DNA from 4 places in the Streptomyces sp. NPDC030183 genome. Region 3 is predicted to be linked to each of the others. Evidence: riboswitches for the same ligand, from Rfam matches in the RefSeq annotation. Region 3 holds a riboswitch; each other region holds the start of a gene.
What was found. A riboswitch is a leader RNA that binds a small molecule or an ion and turns the genes downstream of it on or off. The one in region 3 is predicted to bind cobalamin.
Positions count from the first base shown of each region.

Region 1 (4,963 bases), on a different contig from region 3:
ACGGGTGAGGTTGCGGGCGGCGACCTCCATCACGCGCTTGCCGGCGGCGACCGAGCCGGTGAAGGAGACCTTGTCGACGCCCGGGTGCCCGACGAGGTACTCGCTGACCTCGCGGTCGGCGGGGAGGATCGACAGGACGCCCTCCGGGAGCCCGGCCTCGGCGGCGATCTCCGCGAGCAGATAGGCGTCGAGCGGGGTCTCGGGCGACACCTTCAGGATCGCGGGGCAGCCCGCGAGCAGCGCCGGGGCGAGTTTGGCGGCGGCGGTGAACTGCGGGACGTTCCACGGGACGACGGCCGCGACGACCCCGACCGGCTCGCGCCGCACCAGGATCTTGCCGAGCACGCCGTCGCGGTGCTCCTCGTGGGTGAAGTTGCGTGCCGTGGTGATCGCCGCGTCCCAGACCATCATCGAGGCGAGGGCCTGCACCATGACGCTGGAGGTGAACGGGGTGCCGTTCTGGGCGCTGATGAGGCGGGCGAACTCCTCGTGGCGCACGGCGAAGGCGTCCTTGACGCGGGTGACGACCTCGATGCGCTCGTCGAGGGTCAGCCGGGGCCACGGCCCTTCGTCGAAGGCCCTCCGCGCGGCGGCCACGGCCCGGTCGACGTCCGCCCGTGAGGCGTGCGGTACACGGCCGATGACCTCCTCCGAGTGCGGGGAGACCACCTCGATGACGTCCGTGCCCAGGGGATCCGTCCACTCCCCGCCGATGAACAGCTGTCCGTGTTCCACGAGCTCGGTCATGGCCGACTGCCTCCCCGGGGCCGATCTCTGACGGTGCATCAGATATGGCGATAGGGGAACTGATACCAGCTCCGGTCGCAGGAGTCCACGGGCGGATGACGGCCGATGGCGGTCGGCTCGGCCTCCCATCGAAACCTGTTCTAGTTATAGTGACCGGACGGCGGCGATTGGGGAGCCCATGGCGCAGGTGAACGACCACGGCGGCGGCGTCCGGTCTCTTCGGGTCCCCATCCCGGACAACCCCCTCGGCCACACGCTCGTGTATGTCGTCGACACCGATCGCGGGCCCGTGCTGGTCGACACCGGCTGGGACGATCCGGCCTCCTGGGACATCCTCCGCGAGGGCCTCACGGCGTGCGGTACGTCGGTCGGGGAGGTCATCGGCGTGGTGATCACCCATCACCACCCGGACCATCACGGCCTGTCGGGCAAGGTGCGGGAGGCGTCGGGCGCCTGGGTGGCCATGCACGCGGCGGACGCCTCGGTCGTGCGGCGGACGCGGGAGACGCGGCCGGAGCGCTGGTTCACGTACATGGCGGCCAAGTTGACGGCGGCCGGCGCGCCCGAGGAGCACGTGGCCCCGCTGCGCGCCCCGCGTGGTCGCCGCACCCTGCCGGGCCTCTCCCCCGCGCTCCCCGACCGCGAGATCGTCCCCGGCGAACTCCTCGACCTCCCCGGCCGCCGCCTCCGCGCGATCTGGACGCCCGGCCACACCCCCGGGCATGTCTGCCTGCACCTGGAGGAGGACCACCCCGCCGAACTCCCGGGCCGGGGGCGGCTGTTCTCCGGCGACCACCTGCTCCCCGAGATCAGCCCGCACATCGGCCTGTACGAGGACCCCGACGACACGACGGTGACCGACCCCCTCGGCGACTACCTCGACTCCCTCGAACGCGTCGCCCGCCTGTCCCCGGCCGAGGTCCTCCCGGCCCACCAGTACACGTTCACCGACGCCCCGGCCCGGGTACGGGAACTGCTCGCGCACCACGAGTCCCGCCTCACCGACCTGCGCGGCCTCCTCACCACCCCGCTCACCCCCTGGCGACTCGCCGAACGCATGGAGTGGAACCGCCCCTGGTCCCAGATCCCCTACGCCTCCCGCAACATCGCCGTCGCCGAGGCGGAGGCCCACCTACGCCGCCTGGTGAAACTGGGCCGGGCCGAGGCGGTGACGGGGAGCGATCCGGTGACGTACGTGGCGGTGTGAACCTGGCGGCGGGATGCGCGGCAGTGTGAACCGAGCGACGCCGTACGCAGCAGTGTGAACCGAGCGGCGTTTTGCGTGGCCTCAGCGAGCGCCGGCCGAACGGATCAACTCCCGGACCCGGTCGAGCAGCCGCACTTCCCGCCCGCTCATCGTCGGGTTCTTCGCCCGGCGGGCGATCGCTTCCGTCAGTCCTTCCTCCGTGAGGGCTCCGCTGAGGGCCACGTGGCCGTTGCGCGGCTGGTGAACGAGGAGGCCGGTGAGGGTCGCGTGGGCGAGGGAGGCGCGGGGGTCGGCGGTGTCGGCCGCGACCTGCGCGAGGATGACCGCCGACATGCCCCAGTCGAGACCGGGCGGGCCCTCCTCACTGTTGGCCCAGTCGATGACGCGGGGGCCGTCGGGGGTGAGGAGGACGTTCTCGGGGTGCAGGTCGAGGTGGAGGACTCGGGCCGCCGGGTCGGTGGAGCGGCGGGGCGGGAGCGCGTGCAGCGCGTGGAGGAGGCGGGCCAGTTGGGCGCCGGCCTCCTCCGGATCGAGGGCGCCCGCGGCGATGGCCTCCAGCATGGTCGGGCCCGAGAGCCGTTCGAGGACCAGGTCGGTACGGGTCGCCGTGCGGACGCGGGGTGCGGGATAGCCGTGGGCGTGCACGTGCCCCATGATCTCGGCCTCGGCGATGGCGTCGCCCCAGCCGTCGCGGTAGCGGCGCAGCACCCATGCGCTGTCGGCCTCGATCTCGTAGACGTCCGCCGTGCGCCCCGCGCCCAGCAGTCTCCCCGTTCGCATGTCCCCGAACCTACCGCCCGGCACGGGCGGCCCACAGGCCGGTTTCTACCGGCAGGTAGAGTGGCCGGGTCGTCACGCCCGTACAGGGGGAAGCCGGTGCAAATCCGGCGCTGACCCGCAACCGTGAGCCGAAGCCGCCCCAGGGATCGGCGAGTCGGACTGCCCTGTGCGGAACTGTGACCGGCTCGCGTCACCGGCGTCCGCCGGTGTACGGCACCGTCGAGGAATACGGAGCCGAGCCGCCCGGCGTCGCGCCGTGGCGCCCGGCTCCCGTCAGGGAGAGGCACCGCCGATCATGAATGTCCGCCGCAGCGCCGCGGTCGTCGCCGTACTGGCCGCCACAGCCGGGGTCGGCACCGGACTCGGTACCGGTCTCGCACCGGCCGCCCTCGCCGACGACACCGCCCCCGCCGCGCCGTCCGCGTCGCCGTCGCAGGCGATACCCACCGGCCTGTACGGGTCGACGGACCCCAAGTACGACGGTGTCTGGCGGCAGTCGCTCACGCTGGTCGCCCTCGACGCCGTGGGCGAGAAGCCCGGCGCCGGTGCCGTCGAGTGGCTGCTCGGCCAGCAGTGCGCGAACGGGGCGTTCGCCGCGTACCGGCCCGATCCCACCGCGAAGTGCGACGCCAAGACGGCCGTCGACACCAACAGCACCGCCGCCGCCGTGCAGGCGCTCGCCGCCGTCGGCGGTCACGACGCGGAGGCCGAGCGGGCCGTCGGCTGGCTGAAGGACAACCAGAACGACGACGGGGGCTGGGGCTTCGCCGCGGGCGGGCCCAGCGACGCGAACTCCACGTCCGTCGTCATCGGCGCGCTGACCGCCGTCGGCGAGACACCCGGCGCGCAGAAGAGGGCCGGCCACTCCCCTTACGACGCCCTGCGCGCCCTCGCGCTCCCCTGCGCCGTCGGCACCGAGGGCAGCGGGGCCTTCGCCTACCAGCCCGACAAGAAGGGCGGGCTCGCCGCCAACGCGGACGCCACGGCCGCCGCCGTGGTCGGCAGCCTGGGAGAAGGGTTCGTCGTCGACGCCGGGAAGACCGGGGAGGCCGGCAGTTCCGGGGACTCCGGCGGCCCTGGTACGACCGGGGAGTCCGGGGCCGCCGCCGGGTGCTCCAGTGGCACCTCGCCCGAGGACGCGGCCCACAACGGCGCCCTGTACCTCGCCGGTGCCCTCATCTCCGACGGCTACCTGAAGTCCGTCCTCCCGGGCGCCGACGACCAGCCCGACCTCGGCAACACCGCCGACGCGGTCGTGGCGCTGGCCGCCGCCGGGGACACGGAGGCCACCGGGAAGCCGCTCGCCTGGTTGAAGAAGAACTACGGCCCCTGGGCGGCGAAGTCCGGCCCCGCGGCGTACGCCCAGCTCATCCTCGCCGCGCACGCCGCCGGCACCGACCCGCGCGACTTCGGCGGCGCGGACCTCGTGGCGCAGTTGGCCGAGACCGGCCCGGCGCGGGACGTGGACGACTACAGGAGCGTGCCGGACGACGGCACGGCCGACGGGGACGGGGGCGACGGGGGCATCGCGACCGGTGTGGTGCTGGGCGCCGGCCTCGGCCTCGCCGCTCTCGCCGGGGCGGCACTGACCCGGCTCACCCGGAAGCGGCGCCGGCCATGACCCGGGCACGGCCGCGGAGGCCCGCCGGGCGCCTGACCGCCGCGCCGGCGTCGGTCGTACTCGTCCTGTTCCCGCTGGTGGGGCTGGGCGGGCCGGCCCATGCCGCCGCGTATCGGTACTGGTCGTTCTGGGACCGAGGCGCGGACGGTTCCGGGTGGGTGTACGCCACGCAGGGGCCGTCGACCGCGCGGCCCTCGGACGGGGACGTCCAGGGCTTCCGGTTCGCCGTCAGCGCGGACTCCGACGACGCCGCCGAGCCGCGCGGGGCCGCCCGCTTCGACGCCATCTGCTCGGGTACGGCCGCCCGCGACGGGCAGAAGCGGATCGCGCTCGTCATCGACTTCGGCACGGCCGCGGACGCCCCCGCCGGTGAGACGCCCCCGCCGCCGCGCACCGCCTGTGCGCGTGTGCCGTCGGACGCGACCACCGCCGACGCGCTGGCCGCCGTGGCGAAGCCGCTCCGCTATGACACGAACGCGCTGCTCTGCTCCATCGCCGGTTACCCCCGGAAGGGCTGCGGGGAGGTGGTCGCCGGTGACGAGTCGTCCGACACCACCGGCTCGGGCGCGAACACCACCGGCCCCGACGCCTCGAACACCTCCGACGCC
Region 1 is NZ_JBVIBK010000010.1:157,192-162,154, reverse strand. It holds gene ACZ4Z2_RS14505 (aldehyde dehydrogenase) at 1-747, opposite strand, end outside; gene ACZ4Z2_RS14500 (MBL fold metallo-hydrolase) at 926-1,954, shown strand; gene ACZ4Z2_RS14495 (phosphotransferase) at 2,036-2,734, opposite strand; cobalamin riboswitch at 2,779-2,903, shown strand; gene ACZ4Z2_RS14490 (prenyltransferase/squalene oxidase repeat-containing protein) at 3,030-4,355, shown strand; gene ACZ4Z2_RS14485 (SCO2322 family protein) at 4,352-4,963, shown strand, end outside.
Region 1: linked by a shared signal. The riboswitch ahead of ACZ4Z2_RS14490 (prenyltransferase/squalene oxidase repeat-containing protein) and the one ahead of ACZ4Z2_RS27495 (energy-coupling factor ABC transporter permease) in region 3 are both predicted to bind cobalamin.

Region 2 (4,963 bases), on a different contig from region 3:
ACGTCCTCCCCGACGGGCGGCGACACGTTCGACTCGCGGACCGTCCCACGCAGGGACACCCTCAGTCCGTCCTCCTCGTCGATGCCGAGGCCGTGCCGGAACGGCAGCACCCCGTACGTCCGACGCCCCGTCAGCCCGTGCAGCATGTCGAGCCCCGGCTCCAGCAGGGAGACGTCCCCGCGGAACTTGTTGACGAGGAACCCGGCGACGTGCGCCTGATCCTCGGGCGACAGCAGCGCCACCGTCCCGAAGAACGAGGCGAACACGCCCCCGCGGTCGATGTCGCCGACGACGAGCACGGGGAGCCCGGCGTTGCGGGCGATCCCCATGTTGACGATGTCGGTCCGCCGGAGATTGATCTCGGCGGGACTCCCGGCCCCTTCACAGATCACCGCGTCATACGTGCCCCGCAACTCGGCGAGACAGTCGAGCACGGTCCCCAGCAGCCGCTGCTGCCGTCCCCCGTGGTAGCCCCGCGCGCTCAACTCCCCGACCGGCTTGCCGAGCAGCACGACCTGACTGCTCTGCTCCCCACCGGGCTTGAGCAGCACCGGGTTCATCAGCGCCGTCGGCTCCACCCGGCAGGCCTGCGCCTGCATGGCCTGGGCCCGACCGATCTCGGCGCCCTCCCGCGTCACGAACGAGTTGAGCGACATGTTCTGCGCCTTGAACGGCGCCACCTTGACGCCCTGCCGCACCAGCCACCGGCAGATCCCGGCCGTCACGACGCTCTTGCCCGCGTCGGAGGTGGTGCCGGCGACCAACAGCCCCCCGCCCGTCATGACGCCCCCTTCGACCGCCGGGAGCGGCCCTTCGTGAACTCCCGTGCCGGGCCCCGCGCGACGCGGCCCCGCAGCAGTGACGCGCCCGCGCTGACGCCGAGCGCGAGCCAGCCCACGCGCCGCGACAGCCGCACGGCCCGCTCGATGTCCCCCACGGTGACGGCCCGCCCCTCCGTGTTCAGCACGGGCCGGTGCTCGACCCGCCCCCCGTACGACAAGGTGCCTCCCAGCCGGACGCCGAGCGCCCCGGCGAACGACGCCTCCACCGGCCCCGCGTTGGGGCTCGGATGCTTCCGCGCGTCCGCCCGCCACGCCCGTACGGCGCCCCGGGCGTCCCCGCCGGCCGCGGCGGCCAGCAGGGCGGTGAGCCGGGCTCCCGGCCACCCCGCCACGTCGTCGAGGCGGGCGGACGCCCACCCGTACCGCCGGTGACGCGGCGACTTGTGCCCGACCATGGCGTCCAGCGTGTTGACGGCCCGGAACCCGACGAGTCCGGGCACACCGCCCAACGCCCCCCACACCAGCGCCCCGACGACGGCGTCCGAGGTGTTCTCGGCGACGGACTCGACGACGGCCCGGGCGATCCCGTCCGCGTCCAGTGCCTGCGGGTCCCGTCCGCACAGATGCGGCAGCCGGGCCCGCGCGGCCTCGACGTCCCCGTCCTCCAGCGCCCGCCCGACGGCACGGGCCTCCCGGGCGAGGGAGGTGCCCCCGACGACGGCCCAGGTGGCCGCGCCGGTCAGCGCGACGGACGCGGCGCGGGACGGCCGTGCCGCGGCGGCGGCCACCGCCCCCAGCGCCACGGCGCCTCCGGCGCACACCACGGTGTGCAGCGCGCCCCACCCCCGGTGGTCCCGCCACAACACCCGCTCCACGGCGCCCGCGGCCCGCCCGAACACGGCGACGGGATGCCCCCGGCGGGGATCGCCGAGCAGCAGGTCACCGAGGAGCCCGGCGGTGGCGCCGTACGCGAAGACGCGATCGGCACGCACGCGTTCAGCCGATCGCGGGGTCGGGCAAGGACCGGGTGCTGAATCTCAAGCGGCAGCCGCGCATGGCTTCATGTCCTCACTCAGGGTGTCCACGCCCTGGTTCGACGAGACCGACGACGAGAGTTCCTGGCTCCCGGGGAAGGTTCTTCCCCGGTGACAGTGGCGGGACCGCGCCGGACTCGCACCGGCTTCCTCTCCTGCCGTCGTAGATGGCCCCGGCAGTCCACCACGGCCCCGGAAGACCCGTCAACTTGCTGTTGACCTGCGGCGCAGCGGTGTGCTGAGCCCCACATCGCTGAAATGCCGTCAGTCGCCCGAAGCGGCACTTTCCGTGCCCTTTCCCGGCGCCCGCCCCGGTGCGTGCTCGAACAGGTGTCAGAACGCTCTGTTCTTCTTCCGTCACACGGCGTGCTGTGGTTTTCTGGCGGAGCTCGGGACCCGGGAGCGGACGGCTCGTGAAGGCCCGTCCGGGGACGGGAGGTGCGCACGATGGAAGACCGGACCGAGACGGTCGCGCGGACCCGCACGGGGGCGTCGTGGGACCGGCGGACGCGGGTGACGGCCGCCGCCCCGCTGGTGCTGTTCAGCACGGTGGCGGGGGTGTTCGCCGTCGGCGTCGGCGCCCTGGCCTCGCTGTGGGTGCCGGCGGCGGAGGCGCGGGCCGTCGTCTGGATGGCGGTGACGACCCTCGTCGCCACGGGAGCGGGCCTGTGGTGGGGCCCGAACCCCGGTCACCGGACGCCGTGAACGACGACGAACCCCCTGCGCCGGGGTGACAGGCACAAGGGGTTCGTCGCGGTGTCCCACCGTGGGCGGGACGGGTGTCCTACGGGGCCGGGACCTCAGTGGCTGCGGTCCCGGGCCGTGGGGCGGGTGTGATCTCAGGCCATGATCAGGTAGATCCCGTAGCCCACCGCCGCCGCGCACGCCGCGAAGCAGGCGTACGCCGCTGTCGTGGCGAGGGCGGCCGAGCCGCCGGAGGCGGTCGCCGTCTCCCGCTTGGAGAGGCCGACGATCCCCAGGGTGAACAGGCCGACGAGGGCCACGGTGACCACGAGGCTGACTCCGAAGACGGAGCCGAGTGCTGCCCAGTCGATGTGCATGGTGGTGTCTTCCTAGGGGCGCGGGGCTCAGACGGCCGGTGTGGGGGCGGAGGGGCCGGCCGGGGCCTCGGCGCCGGCGGTCGCGGCCGCGGGGGCCGGGATCGTCGCCGCGAGTTCCTCGGCCACGGCGGCGGTCGGCGGCGGGGTCACCGCGGCGATGGCCGTGGTCACCACACCGGGGGGCTCCTCGGTGTCGTTCACATTGGTGTGGTCGACCACCTCACGGCGCGAGATCACCCAGATCGCGGCGCTGGAGGCGACGAGGAAGACCGCGACGAGAGCCGTGCCCCAGGTGCCGTGGGACGTCACCCACTCGGCGAGCGCGGCGACGAGCGCCGCGGCCGGCAGGGTCAGACCCCAGGCCACGAACATCCGGGTGGCGGTGGACCAGCGCACCACACCGCCCTTGCGGCCCAGGCCCGCGCCCATGACCGCGCCGGAGACCGAGTGCGTGGTGGACAGGGAGAAGCCCAGGTGCGAGGAGGCCAGGATGACCGTCGCCGCGCTGGTCTGGGCGGCGAAGCCCTGCTGCGGCTGGAGGTCGGTCAGGCCCTTGCCCATGGTGCGGATGATGCGCCAGCCGCCCAGGTAGGTGCCGAGGGCGATGGCCATGCCCGCGGAGACGATGACCCAGACCGGCGGGTCGGAGTCCGGCGCGAGAGCGCCGCCGGCGACCAGGGCCAGGGTGATGATGCCCATCGTCTTCTGGGCGTCGTTCGTGCCGTGGGCCAGCGAGACCAGACCGGCGGAGGCGATCTGACCGGCGCGGTAGCCCTTGCCGGCGGCCTTCTCGCTCGTGTGCTGCCCGAGCCTGTACGTCAGCCGCGTGGCGAACATCGCCGCGACGCCGGCGACCAGCGGGGCCGCGACGGCGGGGATCAGCACCTTGGTGACGAGCACGTCCCCGTGCACGGCGCCGGTGCCGACCGAGGCGATGGTGGCGCCGATCAGGCCGCCCATCAGGGCGTGCGAGGAACTGGAGGGGAGTCCCACCAGCCAGGTCAGCAGGTTCCAGAGGATGGCGCCGACGAGCGCCGCGAAGATGACCTCTGGCTGGATGCCGGACTCGTCGACGAGTCCCTTGGAGATGGTGTTGGCGACCTCGATGGAAAGGAACGCGCCGACAAGGTTGAGCACGGCGGACATGGCCACCGCGACCTTGGGCTTCATGGCGCCGGTCGAGATGGTGGTGGCCATCGCGTTGGCGGTGTCGTGGAAACCGTTCGTAAAATCGAACACGAGCGCGGTGATGACCACGATCGCGAGGATCAGCGAGAAGTTTTCCATTTACCCGAGCTTCTTTTGGATGTCAGTGGCATCTGGACCGTAGGCAACCTGGGTGAACGGAAGATGAACTGAGGCGTACCGGAGGGTGTAGCGATCGGGCCGCCCTGGTTCCGCTTGTGTCCACGGGGGCGCCCTCCGCCGATCCGCGGGCGCGCCTTCCCCGATGTCCTCGAACTGAAACGGAGCTTCGGCCTCCGTGCGTGACCCGCGCCTGGGCCCCGTCGGCGCCGGGCGAACTTCCCCGGTCGGGCCGTGGAGCCGTGCGACGGATTCCGGTCACCCGGCGGCCTCCTGGCAGGATCGCCGCATGGTTGAGCAGCGGCGGAACGCAGGGGACCCGCGGGGCGCGGGCGGGGACGCACGGCAGACGCGGGACACCCCGCCCGGGGCGGTCCCCGACGACGTGGCGGGGGCCTGGGAGGAACTCGTCGCCACGGCCCGCCGGACAGTGGCCGACGGTCTGGTGGTCGGCACCTCCGGCAACGTCTCCGTACGCGTCGGCGACACCGTGCTGGTCACGCCGACGGGCGTCCCGTACGACCGCCTCACCCCGGACGACGTGACCGGCGTCGACCTCGCGGGCCGCCAGACCCTCGGCACCCTCCGGCCGACCAGCGAACTGCCGATGCACCTCGCGATCCACACCTCCACCGACGCCCGCGCCGTGGTCCACACCCACGCCGTCCACGCGACCGCCGTCTCGACGCTCGTCCCCGAGCTGCCGCTGATCCACTACATGGCCGGCGCCCTCGGCGGACCGGTCCGCGTGGCCCCCTACGCGACCTACGGCACCCCCGAG
Region 2 is NZ_JBVIBK010000033.1:53,289-58,251, reverse strand. It holds gene ACZ4Z2_RS32040 (cobyric acid synthase) at 1-782, opposite strand, end outside; gene ACZ4Z2_RS32035 (cobalamin biosynthesis protein) at 779-1,774, opposite strand; cobalamin riboswitch at 1,876-2,017, opposite strand; gene ACZ4Z2_RS32030 (hypothetical protein) at 2,264-2,521, shown strand; gene ACZ4Z2_RS32025 (hypothetical protein) at 2,656-2,877, opposite strand; gene ACZ4Z2_RS32020 (inorganic phosphate transporter) at 2,905-4,164, opposite strand; gene ACZ4Z2_RS32015 (class II aldolase/adducin family protein) at 4,472-4,963, shown strand, end outside.
Region 2: linked by a shared signal. The riboswitch ahead of ACZ4Z2_RS32035 (cobalamin biosynthesis protein) and the one ahead of ACZ4Z2_RS27495 (energy-coupling factor ABC transporter permease) in region 3 are both predicted to bind cobalamin.

Region 3 (4,963 bases):
GCGCCGCCGCTCTCCGCTTCCCGCTCGGCCATCCGGCGGTCGCCGGCGTCCTCACCGGCGCCCGCTCCCCCCATGAGGTGCGCGACACCGTGGAGCAACTGCGGGCCCCCGTCCCCGCCGCCCTCTGGGACGACCTGCGTACGGAAGGACTGCTCGCCGGGGACGCCCCGGTGCCCGCCTCCCGGACGACGTTCCCGGACATCTCCCCGGACCCGTCCCCGGAAGGAGCCCTCCCGCCGAAGGAGCCGTCGTGAGGGTCGCCCCGCCCACCAAGGCCCACCGGCGCCGGACTCGCCCCGAGCCCTACCGGTCCGGGTCAGCCGTCGGCCGGTACCGGGGGAGCGGTGCCCGCCGACGCGGCCAGCTCCTCCGGGGTGCGCGGACCGGGCGCCCCCTCGGTCAACAGCCCCTGCTTGCGCAGGAGCCGGGTGACCGCGATGCCCCAGGGGAGCCGTAGCCCCGCCTGTTCGAGGAGGTCCGTGCGGGCCAGCATCGCGGCCACCGGGCCCGTCCGCGCGCCGGACGGGGTGAGCAGCGCCGCGTCGTCGGCCCAGCGCAGCGCCAGATCGACGTCGTGGGTGGCCATCACCACGGTCGTACCGGACCGGCGGAGCCCGTCCAGCGTGGCGAGCAGCCGTTCCTGACCGTCCGGGTCGAGGCCCGCGGTCGGCTCGTCGAGGATCAGCACCCGGGGCCGCATCGCCACCGCCCCGGCGATCGCGGTCCGCTTGCGCTGGCCGTAGGAGAGCAGATGGGTGGGCCGGTCCGCCAGGGCGGAGACACCGAGCGCGGCGAGCGCCTCGTCCACCCGAACCCGCACCTGGTCGTCGGGCAGCCCGAGGTTCAGCGGCCCGAACGACACGTCCTGGGCGACCGACGCCGCGAAGAGCTGGTCGTCGGGGTCCTGCACCACCAGCTGGACGGTCGTCCGCAGCCCGGTCAGCCCCTTGCGGTCGTACGACACCGCCCGCCCCTCGACCGTCAACTCGCCCGCGCGGGGCCGCAGTCCCCCGCTGAGCAGCCGCATCAGCGTCGTCTTGCCGCTGCCGTTGCGGCCGAGCAGGGCGAGCGCGCGGCCCTCTCTGACCTCGAAGTCGAGATCGCTGAGCACGGCCGGGCCGTCCTCGTACGCGAAGGACACGCCCCGCAGGGCCACCAGCACGGGCTCGCTCATGTCAGCGGCCTTTCCAGGACGAAGGTGAGAGCGGCCACGGCCGCGAGGAGGACCACACTGACCGTGGTGAAGCGGATCGAGACCCGCGCCTCGGGCACCAGGACGCGCAGGGTCCCGTCGTAGCCCCGCCCGGCGAGCCCCGTCTGGAGCCGTGCCGCCCGGTCGAAGGCCCGCACGAACGCCGTCGCGCCGAGCCCGGCGAGGGAGCGCCAGGTGGCGGCGCGCGTGGTGTGGCCGAGCCGGGCGGCCTGCGCGTCGCGGATCCGGCGCACGGAGTCCAGGAGCAGGAAGCTCATGCGGTACGTCACCAGGGCGACGTCCACGACCGCCGGCGGCACCCCGGCCCGCACCAGGCGCGGCAGCAGATCCGACATGGGGGTCGTGAAGGCGAACAGCAGGACGCCGAGGGAGGCGGCGGAGGTCCGCAGCAGCAGCTCCGCCGCACGGACCGGACCGCCCTCGGCCAGGGCCACCAGGCCGCCGGGGCCGCCGACCTGGACCAGCAGCGGCAGCGCGCCGGTCACACAGAAGCCCAACGGCACCCGGTACGCGCGCCACAGGCGGTGACGCGGCACGCCCGCCGGGCCCAGCAGCACGACGAGCGCGGTCGCCAGGACCAGGGCCGCGCCGGGCCAGGGCGGCAGCGAGATCGCGAGCACGGTGAGACCGAGCCCGAGCACGGCCTTGTCCACGGGGTGGCGCCGGCGCCAGCGACTGCTGTGCGCCGCCTCGTCGATCGGCAGCACGTGGCGTCAGACCTCTTCCGCGCCGGACCCGGCCGGCGTCCTCGCGCCCTCCTGCCGTTCCAGGGCCCGCGCCTCACCCTGGCGGCGGCCCCGGTGCAGGCCGAAGTAGTAGGCGAGGACGCCCGCGCCGAGGGCGGCCTGGAGGGAGAACAGCGCGGACTCGATCTCACCGGAGGGAGGCTGGTACAGGGGGGAGAACCACGGCTTGTAGTCCGGCTCGATCTCGGTGATCGCGCTCTCGGCCTCCCCGTCCGACCCCGTGAACGGTTCCTTCTTGTGGTCGCCGAGGCCGAGGGCCAGCGGCAGCACCGCGAGCGCGGCCACGACCACCAGCAGCAGCAGGTTGATCTTCGTGTTCCGGCTCATCGCGCCACCGCCTCGGTCGTCGTGTCCCGCTTGCCCGCCACGAGCACCCCGAGCCGCGTCAGCTCGCCCTTGCTCGACTGCGTCAGCAGCCGCATCACGAGGACCGTGAGCAGGCCCTCGCTCACCGCGAGGGGGAGCTGGGTGACGGCGAAGATGGAACCGAACTTGCCGAGCGCGCCCAGGAACCCGCTGCTCGGGTCGGGGAACGCGAGGGCGAGCTGGACGCTGGTGACGCAGTAGGTGGACAGGTCCGCGAAGAACGCGCCGGAGAACACCGCGACCATCAGCGGCACGTCGTAGCGCCGCAGCACCTTGTAGACGGCGTATCCGACCCAGGGGCCGACGATCGCCATGGAGAAGACGTTCGCGCCGAGCGTGGTCAGGCCGCCGTGGGCGAGCAGCAGGGCCTGGAAGAGCAGGGTGATGGTGCCGAGCACCGCCATGATCGGCGGCCGGAACAGGATGGCGCCGAGTCCCGTGCCGGTGGGGTGGGAGCAACTCCCGGTGACCGACGGCAGCTTCAGCGCGGACAGGACGAAGGTGAAGGCCCCCGAGGCACCGAGCAGCAGCGTGCTCTCGGGATGCTCCCTGACCTCACGGGTGAGTGACCGGACTCCGTGGACGACGAACGGCGCGGACGCGACACCCCAGGCGATCGCGTGCGCCGGAGGAAGGAAACCCTCGGCTATGTGCATGGCTCAGCAGACCCTCTCCAGCACCTCGTGGATGGTTGACGTGCCTTGGCCGGTCTCCTGGCTGACGGGTACCACCGCCCGTGCTCCGCCTTCCCGGGTCACAAGGACCCAGTGGCTGTCCGCGAGGACTGGAGCCGGACTTCCCGATCACAGTGGCGAGGGCCGCACCGGCATCACACCGGATTTCCCGTTCACCAAGGCGTGGTGACAGTAGTGCCCGCACAAGGGCGCTGACAAGCGCAGACGGGGGCGTGAAGGCGGTGGTGAACAGCACACACCCCGGCGCACGTCACACCCGTCGCATGCGGCGCACGGCGCGGACAGGGCCCAACGCCCCTGCCCGGTACGACGGATCCGCCGCTCCGGCGGCCGTTGCGGCACCGCGGGCCGCCGTTGGCCGGGGCGCGGCCCTGCGCTTGAATGCAGGCTTCACACCTTCGGCACAAGGGAGTCAGCTGTGCACCGCCCGACCCTGGCACGCACCACGCGCCGTCTCGGCGTCCTCACCGCGACGGCGGTCGCGTTCGCCGTCGCCACCGCGGCACCGGCCGCCGCCCACGCGGAGGTCGAGGCGGAGGGCGCCCGCGCCCTCGACCAGAACGTCGAGCTGAGCTTCTCCGCCGAGTCGGAGTCCCCCTCAGCCGGCATCACCAAGCTGGAGGTGATCCTGCCGAAGGGCATCGCCCCCGCCGACATCACCTACGAAGAGGGCCCCAAGGGCTGGAAGTTCGCCGTCACCGACCGGGGTTACACCGTGTCGGGACCGAAGCTCGCGGTGGGGGAGGACGCCGAGTACGAGGTCACCGTACGTCAGCTGCCCGATGCCGAGTCGCTGGTGTTCAAAACCCTCCAGTCCTACAGCGACGGCACCGTGGACCGCTGGATCGAACTGGACGACTCCGGCGGCGACGGACACGGCCACGGTCACCCCGCGCCCCGTCTGGACCTGAAGCCCGCCGCTCCCGGCGCGAAGCTCGTCAGCCCCACCCCCAGCCCTTCGGAGGAGCCCTCGACGACGGCTCCCTCGCCCGAGCCCAGCGCCGACACCCCGGCGCCGTCGTCGAAGCCCGCGGCGGACGACACCGACGGCGACGACGGTCTGCCCCTGGCCGTGCCCGTCGGCCTCGGCGCGGCCGTCCTGGTGCTCGGCGGCGGCCTGTGGTGGTGGCGAAGCCGCCGCGGCGGAGCGGCCTGACACCTCCGGCCCCGGACCTGACCGAACCGTGGCACGAGCTTTACTGCGAGCTAGTTGCAGCTGCCAAACAGCGGCACAAGGCTGAGGGGGCCCGACCGCTCGTCGACAGAAGGCGCACGTGCCATGGCCACCGTTCCCGACGCCGCCCGCCCCGCCCCCGGCGGGGAGGGCGGCTTCTCATGGCGTCGGATCCGCGCCTCGATGACCCGCGAGGAATGGGCGGGTCTCGGCGCGATGGCCGCGTTCATCCTGGCACTGCACCTCGTCGGCTGGTTCACGCTCGTCGTGATCGTCGCCCCCGAGCACTACAGCGTGGGCAGCAGGACCTTCGGCGTCGGCATGGGGGTCACCGCCTACACCCTGGGCATGCGGCACGCCTTCGACGCCGACCACATCGCGGCCATCGACAACACCACCCGCAAGCTGATGGGCGAGGGGCGCCGGCCGCTGTCGGTCGGCTTCTGGTTCTCCCTCGGCCACTCGTCGGTCGTCTTCGCCCTCACCTTCCTGCTCTCCGTCGGCGTCAAGGCCCTCGCCGGGCCGACCCGCGACGACCACTCGGGGCTGCACGCCCTCGCCGGCTGGATCGGCACCACCGTCTCCGGGACGTTCCTGTACGCCATCGCGATCGTCAACCTGGTGATCATGGCGGGCATCTGGAAGGTGTTCCGCGCCATGCGGGCGGGCTCCTACGACGAGGCCGCGCTGGAGGAGCGGCTGAGCGAGCGGGGCTTCATGAACCGGTTCCTCGGCCGGCTGACGAGGTCGATCACGCGGCCGTGGCAGA
Region 3 is NZ_JBVIBK010000024.1:114,441-119,403, reverse strand. It holds gene ACZ4Z2_RS27515 (aldo/keto reductase) at 1-254, shown strand, start outside; gene ACZ4Z2_RS27510 (energy-coupling factor ABC transporter ATP-binding protein) at 317-1,174, opposite strand; gene cbiQ (cobalt ECF transporter T component CbiQ) at 1,171-1,920, opposite strand; gene ACZ4Z2_RS27500 (energy-coupling factor ABC transporter substrate-binding protein) at 1,927-2,286, opposite strand; gene ACZ4Z2_RS27495 (energy-coupling factor ABC transporter permease) at 2,283-2,981, opposite strand; cobalamin riboswitch at 3,012-3,195, opposite strand; gene ACZ4Z2_RS27490 (DUF1775 domain-containing protein) at 3,439-4,176, shown strand; gene nicT (Nickel transporter NicT) at 4,300-4,963, shown strand, end outside.

Region 4 (4,963 bases), on a different contig from region 3:
CGCGACGCTGTCCTCGAAGAGCCGCGAGGTGATCCGCCGCAACACCACGATCCTGCCGCTGTACTCGCTGATGCTGGGCCTGCTGGCGCTGCTGGGCTTCATGGCGATCGCGGCCGGCGTCAACGTGCAGAACGGCCAGCTGGCCATCCCGCAGCTGTTCGAAACCATGTTCCCGGACTGGTTCACGGGCGTGGCCTTCGCGGCGATCGGCATCGGCGCGCTGGTGCCGGCGGCGATCATGTCCATCGCCGCGGCGAACCTCTTCACCCGCAACATCTACAAGGACTTCATCAAGCCGGACGCCACGCCCGCGCAGGAGACCAAGGTCTCCAAGCTGGTGTCGCTGCTGGTGAAGGTCGGCGCGCTGGTCTTCGTCCTGACGATGGACAAGACCGTCGCCATCAACTTCCAGCTCCTCGGCGGCATCTGGATCCTCCAGACCTTCCCGGCCCTGGTCGGTGGCCTGTTCACCCGCTGGTTCCACCGCTGGGCCCTGCTCGCCGGCTGGGCGGTCGGCATGATCTACGGCACCCTGGCCGCGTACGGGGTCGCCTCCCCGACCAACCCGTCCCAGAAGCACTTCGGCGGCTCCTCCGCGGAGATCCCCGGCATCGGCGAGATCGGCTACATCGGCCTCACGGCGTTCCTCCTCAACGTGGCCGTGACCGTGGTCCTCACCTTCGTCCTCCGGGCGGCCAAGGCCCCCGACGGCATCGACGAGACCAAGCCGAGCGACTACACGGCCGACGCGGGCGACGCGGGCGTCCAGGTGGAACTGCCCCCGGCGACGGCGGGTTCGAGCCACTGACGCTCTGACACGCGGCTTCCCCGCGCCCCTTTGAAGGGCCGAAGGCCCAGAAGGGGCGCGGGGAACCGCGCGAGCGACCACGACGAACCCGCGCCCGCCGACGCGGCGAACCCCCCGATCTCATAGGCGCCCAAGGGACCCGAAAAGCAGACACACCCCCGGCTACCCTGACCCCGTGACCGTCCCCACACCGATCGTCCTGGACAGCGACCCCGGTATCGACGACGCCGTAGCCCTCCAGTACCTCCTCGGCACGGGCCTGTGGGACCTCAGGGCCTACACCTCGGTCGGCGGCAACCTCCCCGCCGAAGCCACCTACAGCAACGCCCGCGCCCTGGCCCGAGCCCTCCGCATCGACACGGACGTCCCCGTCCACCGGGGCGCCGGCCGCCCCCTGTCCCGCCTCCCCTACCGCGAGGCATCCGCCTTCCACGGCCGGGCCGGCCTCGGCGACGAGTCCCTGCCCGACTCCACCGCCCCGCACCCCACGGAGTCCTCCGCCCAGGCCCTGCTGCGTCTGTCCCGTGAGCATGAGGGCGAGTTGACGGTGTGCGCCACCGGCCCGCTCACGAACGTCGCGATCGCCCTGCTGGAGGATCCCGGTTTCGCCCGCCGCGTCGCGAAGTTCGTGTTCATGGGCGGCGCCGCGCAGGTGCCGGGGAACTTCACCCCGGTCGCCGAGTTCAACATCTGGTCCGACCCGGACGCCGCCGAGATCGTGCTCTCCTCCGGTATCCCCTTCACCATGGTCGACCTGGACGCCTCCCACGGCTGGCTGTTCCGCCCCGCGGACCTCGCGGCGCTGGAGGCGGCGGGCCCGGGCACGGCGCTCGCCGCACGGCTGATGCGGACGTACATGAACGCCTACACCCGCCACGGCGGGGACGGCACGTGTCCGCTGCACGACCCGCTGGCGGTGGGGGTGTGCGGGGACGAGGCGTTCGTGACGGCCGCCGAGGGGGCCGTCGTCGTGGAGTGCGCGAGCGAACTCACACGCGGCCAGAGCGTGTTCGTGCCGGCCGACGCCCAGCGGATCTACTACTCCGAGTCCCCCTCCCTGACAGCCCGCCTCCGCGTCACCGGCCGCGTCGCCCTGGGCCCCGGCCCCCGCGACTTCAGCGAGCACTTCGTGACGACGCTGCCGCACTGGCCGGCACTGCCCTGACCGACCCACCACCCGCCGCCCCGCCCTCAGCCCTCAGCCCTCAGCCCTCAGCCCTCAGCCCTCAGCCCTCAGCCCTCAGCCACACCGACAATCACACGATCAACCGCCCCTGTGGACAACCGCGGACCTGCCGACCGCCTCCTCGTGCAGACTGCGATCCATGGACATCACGATCCGGCACATCTCCCCCGACGAGTACACCGACCTCGGCGACATCACCGCCCAGGCCTACCTGGCGGACGGCTTGCTGGACTTCGGCGAGAGCGACGCATACCTCGGCGAACTGCGGGACGTGGCGCGGCGGGCCGCCGCGGCCGAGGTGCTCGTGGCCGTGACGGAGGGGCGGGTGGTCGGCGGCGTGACCTTCGTCCCGGCCGGAGGCGCCATGGCCGATATCGCCACCTCCGGGGAGGCCGAGATCCGGATGCTGGCGGTCGAGCACGCCGCCCGTGGCCGCGGCATCGGCGAGGCCCTCGTGCGCCACTGCGTCGAGCGCGCCAGAGCCGTCGAGGGCTGCGTCCGGGTCGTGCTGTCGACCCAGCGGACCATGCATTCCGCCCACCGCATCTACGAACGGCTGGGCTTTGTTCGAACGCCGGCACGCGACTGGAACCCCGTCCCACACCTTCCGGACCTGACCCTGCTCACCTATGAGTTGACGCTATGACACGCTCCGAAGTCACCGCGACACTACATCTGGGGGTGGACCGGCAGCCCAACACAAGATGTATGCTCATGCTCGCTGTCGCCGCAGGGGAATCCGGTGCGAATCCGGAACTGTCCCGCAACGGTGTACTTGCGTGCGTTCGCACGCGAGTCCAGTCCGAGGACCTGCCGACAGTGCGCCCGGCCGTCCGGTCCGGGTGCCCTGACGTCCGGGCCTCGTGGAGTGGGCCGGTGGACGCGACGCCCCCGTGCGCTCGTGTGCTGCTGCCTGCCCTCCGCTGGGCCCCGTGCCGAGCGAGGGAGAGCCCCCACGTGACCATCGCGCCAGCCGACCCGGTTTCAGCCACCCCGGCCCCCGCCGGACCGGCTCCCGCCTCCCCGGCGACGGAGACCGACGGTCCCGGTGCCGCGTTGCTGCGGACCCTGACCGAGCTGACCGCCGACCTGCCCGACGCCGACCCCGGTCGGGTCGCCGCCGCCGCGCTGCGCGGCCGGTCCGCGCGGGCGGACGAGACGGAGCTGCGCGAGCTGGCCACGGAGGCGGCCGCCGGCCTCATCTCCGAGGACCCCGCCTACTCGAAGCTGGCCGCCCGGTTGCTGACGATCTCCATCCGCGCCGAGGCCGCCTCCCAGGGCGTCACGACGTTCACGGAGTCCGTCGCCGTGGGCCACCGGGAAGGGCTCATCGCCGACCGCACGGCGGAGTTCGCGCGCCGGCACGCGGAGCGGCTCGACGCGCTCGTCGACCCCGCCGCGGACGACCGCTTCGGCTACTTCGGGCTGCGCACACTGCACAGCCGCTACCTCCTCAGGCACCCGATCACCCGCAAGGTCGTGGAGACGCCGCAGCACTTCATGCTGCGGGTGGCGGCCGGCCTCGCGGAGGACGACACCGCTCGGTCCGTGGACGAGGTCGCCGCGCTGTACGGCCTGATGAGCCGCCTCGACTACCTGCCCTCATCCCCCACCCTCTTCAACTCCGGTACGCGACACCCCCAGATGTCGTCCTGCTACCTCCTCGACTCCCCGCTGGACGAGCTGGACTCCATCTACGACCGCTACCACCAGGTGGCCCGCCTCTCGAAGCACGCCGGCGGCATCGGGCTGTCGTACTCCCGCATCCGTTCGCGCGGTTCGCTGATCCGGGGCACCAACGGGCACTCCAACGGCATCGTGCCGTTCCTGAAGACCCTGGACGCCTCGGTCGCCGCCGTGAACCAGGGCGGCCGGCGCAAGGGCGCGGCCGCGGTCTACCTGGAGACCTGGCACTCCGACATCGAGGAGTTCCTGGAGCTGCGCGACAACACCGGTGAGGACGCCCGCCGTACGCACAACCTGAACCTGGCGCACTGGATCCCGGACGAGTTCATGCGACGGGTCAACGCGGACGAGCAGTGGTCGCTGTTCTCCCCGGCCGACGTGCCGGAACTGGTCGACCTGTGGGGCGAGGAGTTCGACGCCGCGTACCGCAGGGCGGAGGCGGACGGGCTGGCGCGGAAGACCATCCCGGCCCGTGACCTGTACGGCCGCATGATGCGCACGCTCGCGCAGACCGGAAACGGCTGGATGACGTTCAAGGACGCCGCCAACCGCACCGCCAACCAGACGGCCGAGCCGGGCCACGTGGTCCACTCCTCCAACCTCTGCACGGAGATCCTGGAAGTCACGGACGACGGGGAGACGGCGGTCTGCAACCTGGGCTCGGTGAACCTGGGCGCCTTCGTCGACCTCGCGACCGGTGACCTCGACTGGCAGCGGCTGGACGAGACCGTCCGCACCGCCGTGACCTTCCTGGACCGGGTCGTCGACATCAACTTCTACCCCACCGAGCAGGCGGGCCGTTCGAACGCCAAGTGGCGCCCGGTCGGTCTCGGCGCGATGGGCCTCCAGGACGTCTTCTTCAAGCTGCGGCTGCCCTTCGACTCGGCCGAGGCGAAGGCCCTGTCCACCCGGATCGCCGAGCGCGTCATGCTCGCCGCCTACGAGGCGTCCGCCGACCTCGCCGAGCGCAACGGCCCGCTGCCGGCCTGGGAGAAGACCCGTACGGCCCGCGGTGTGCTGCACCCCGACCACTACGGCGTCGAGTTCACCTGGCCGGAGCGCTGGGCGGCCCTGCGCGAGCGCATCGCCGCGGTCGGCCTGCGCAACTCGCTGCTCCTCGCCATCGCGCCCACCGCGACGATCGCCTCGATCGCCGGTGTGTACGAGTGCATCGAGCCGCAGGTGTCCAACCTGTTCAAGCGGGAGACCCTCTCCGGTGAGTTCCTGCAGGTCAACTCCTATCTGGTGAAGGACCTCAAGGAGCTGGGCGTGTGGGACGCCCG
Region 4 is NZ_JBVIBK010000045.1:12,788-17,750, reverse strand. It holds gene mctP (monocarboxylate uptake permease MctP) at 1-808, shown strand, start outside; gene ACZ4Z2_RS35425 (nucleoside hydrolase) at 984-1,973, shown strand; gene ACZ4Z2_RS35420 (GNAT family N-acetyltransferase) at 2,134-2,640, shown strand; cobalamin riboswitch at 2,703-2,826, shown strand; gene ACZ4Z2_RS35415 (ribonucleoside-diphosphate reductase subunit alpha) at 2,952-4,963, shown strand, end outside.
Region 4: linked by a shared signal. The riboswitch ahead of ACZ4Z2_RS35415 (ribonucleoside-diphosphate reductase subunit alpha) and the one ahead of ACZ4Z2_RS27495 (energy-coupling factor ABC transporter permease) in region 3 are both predicted to bind cobalamin.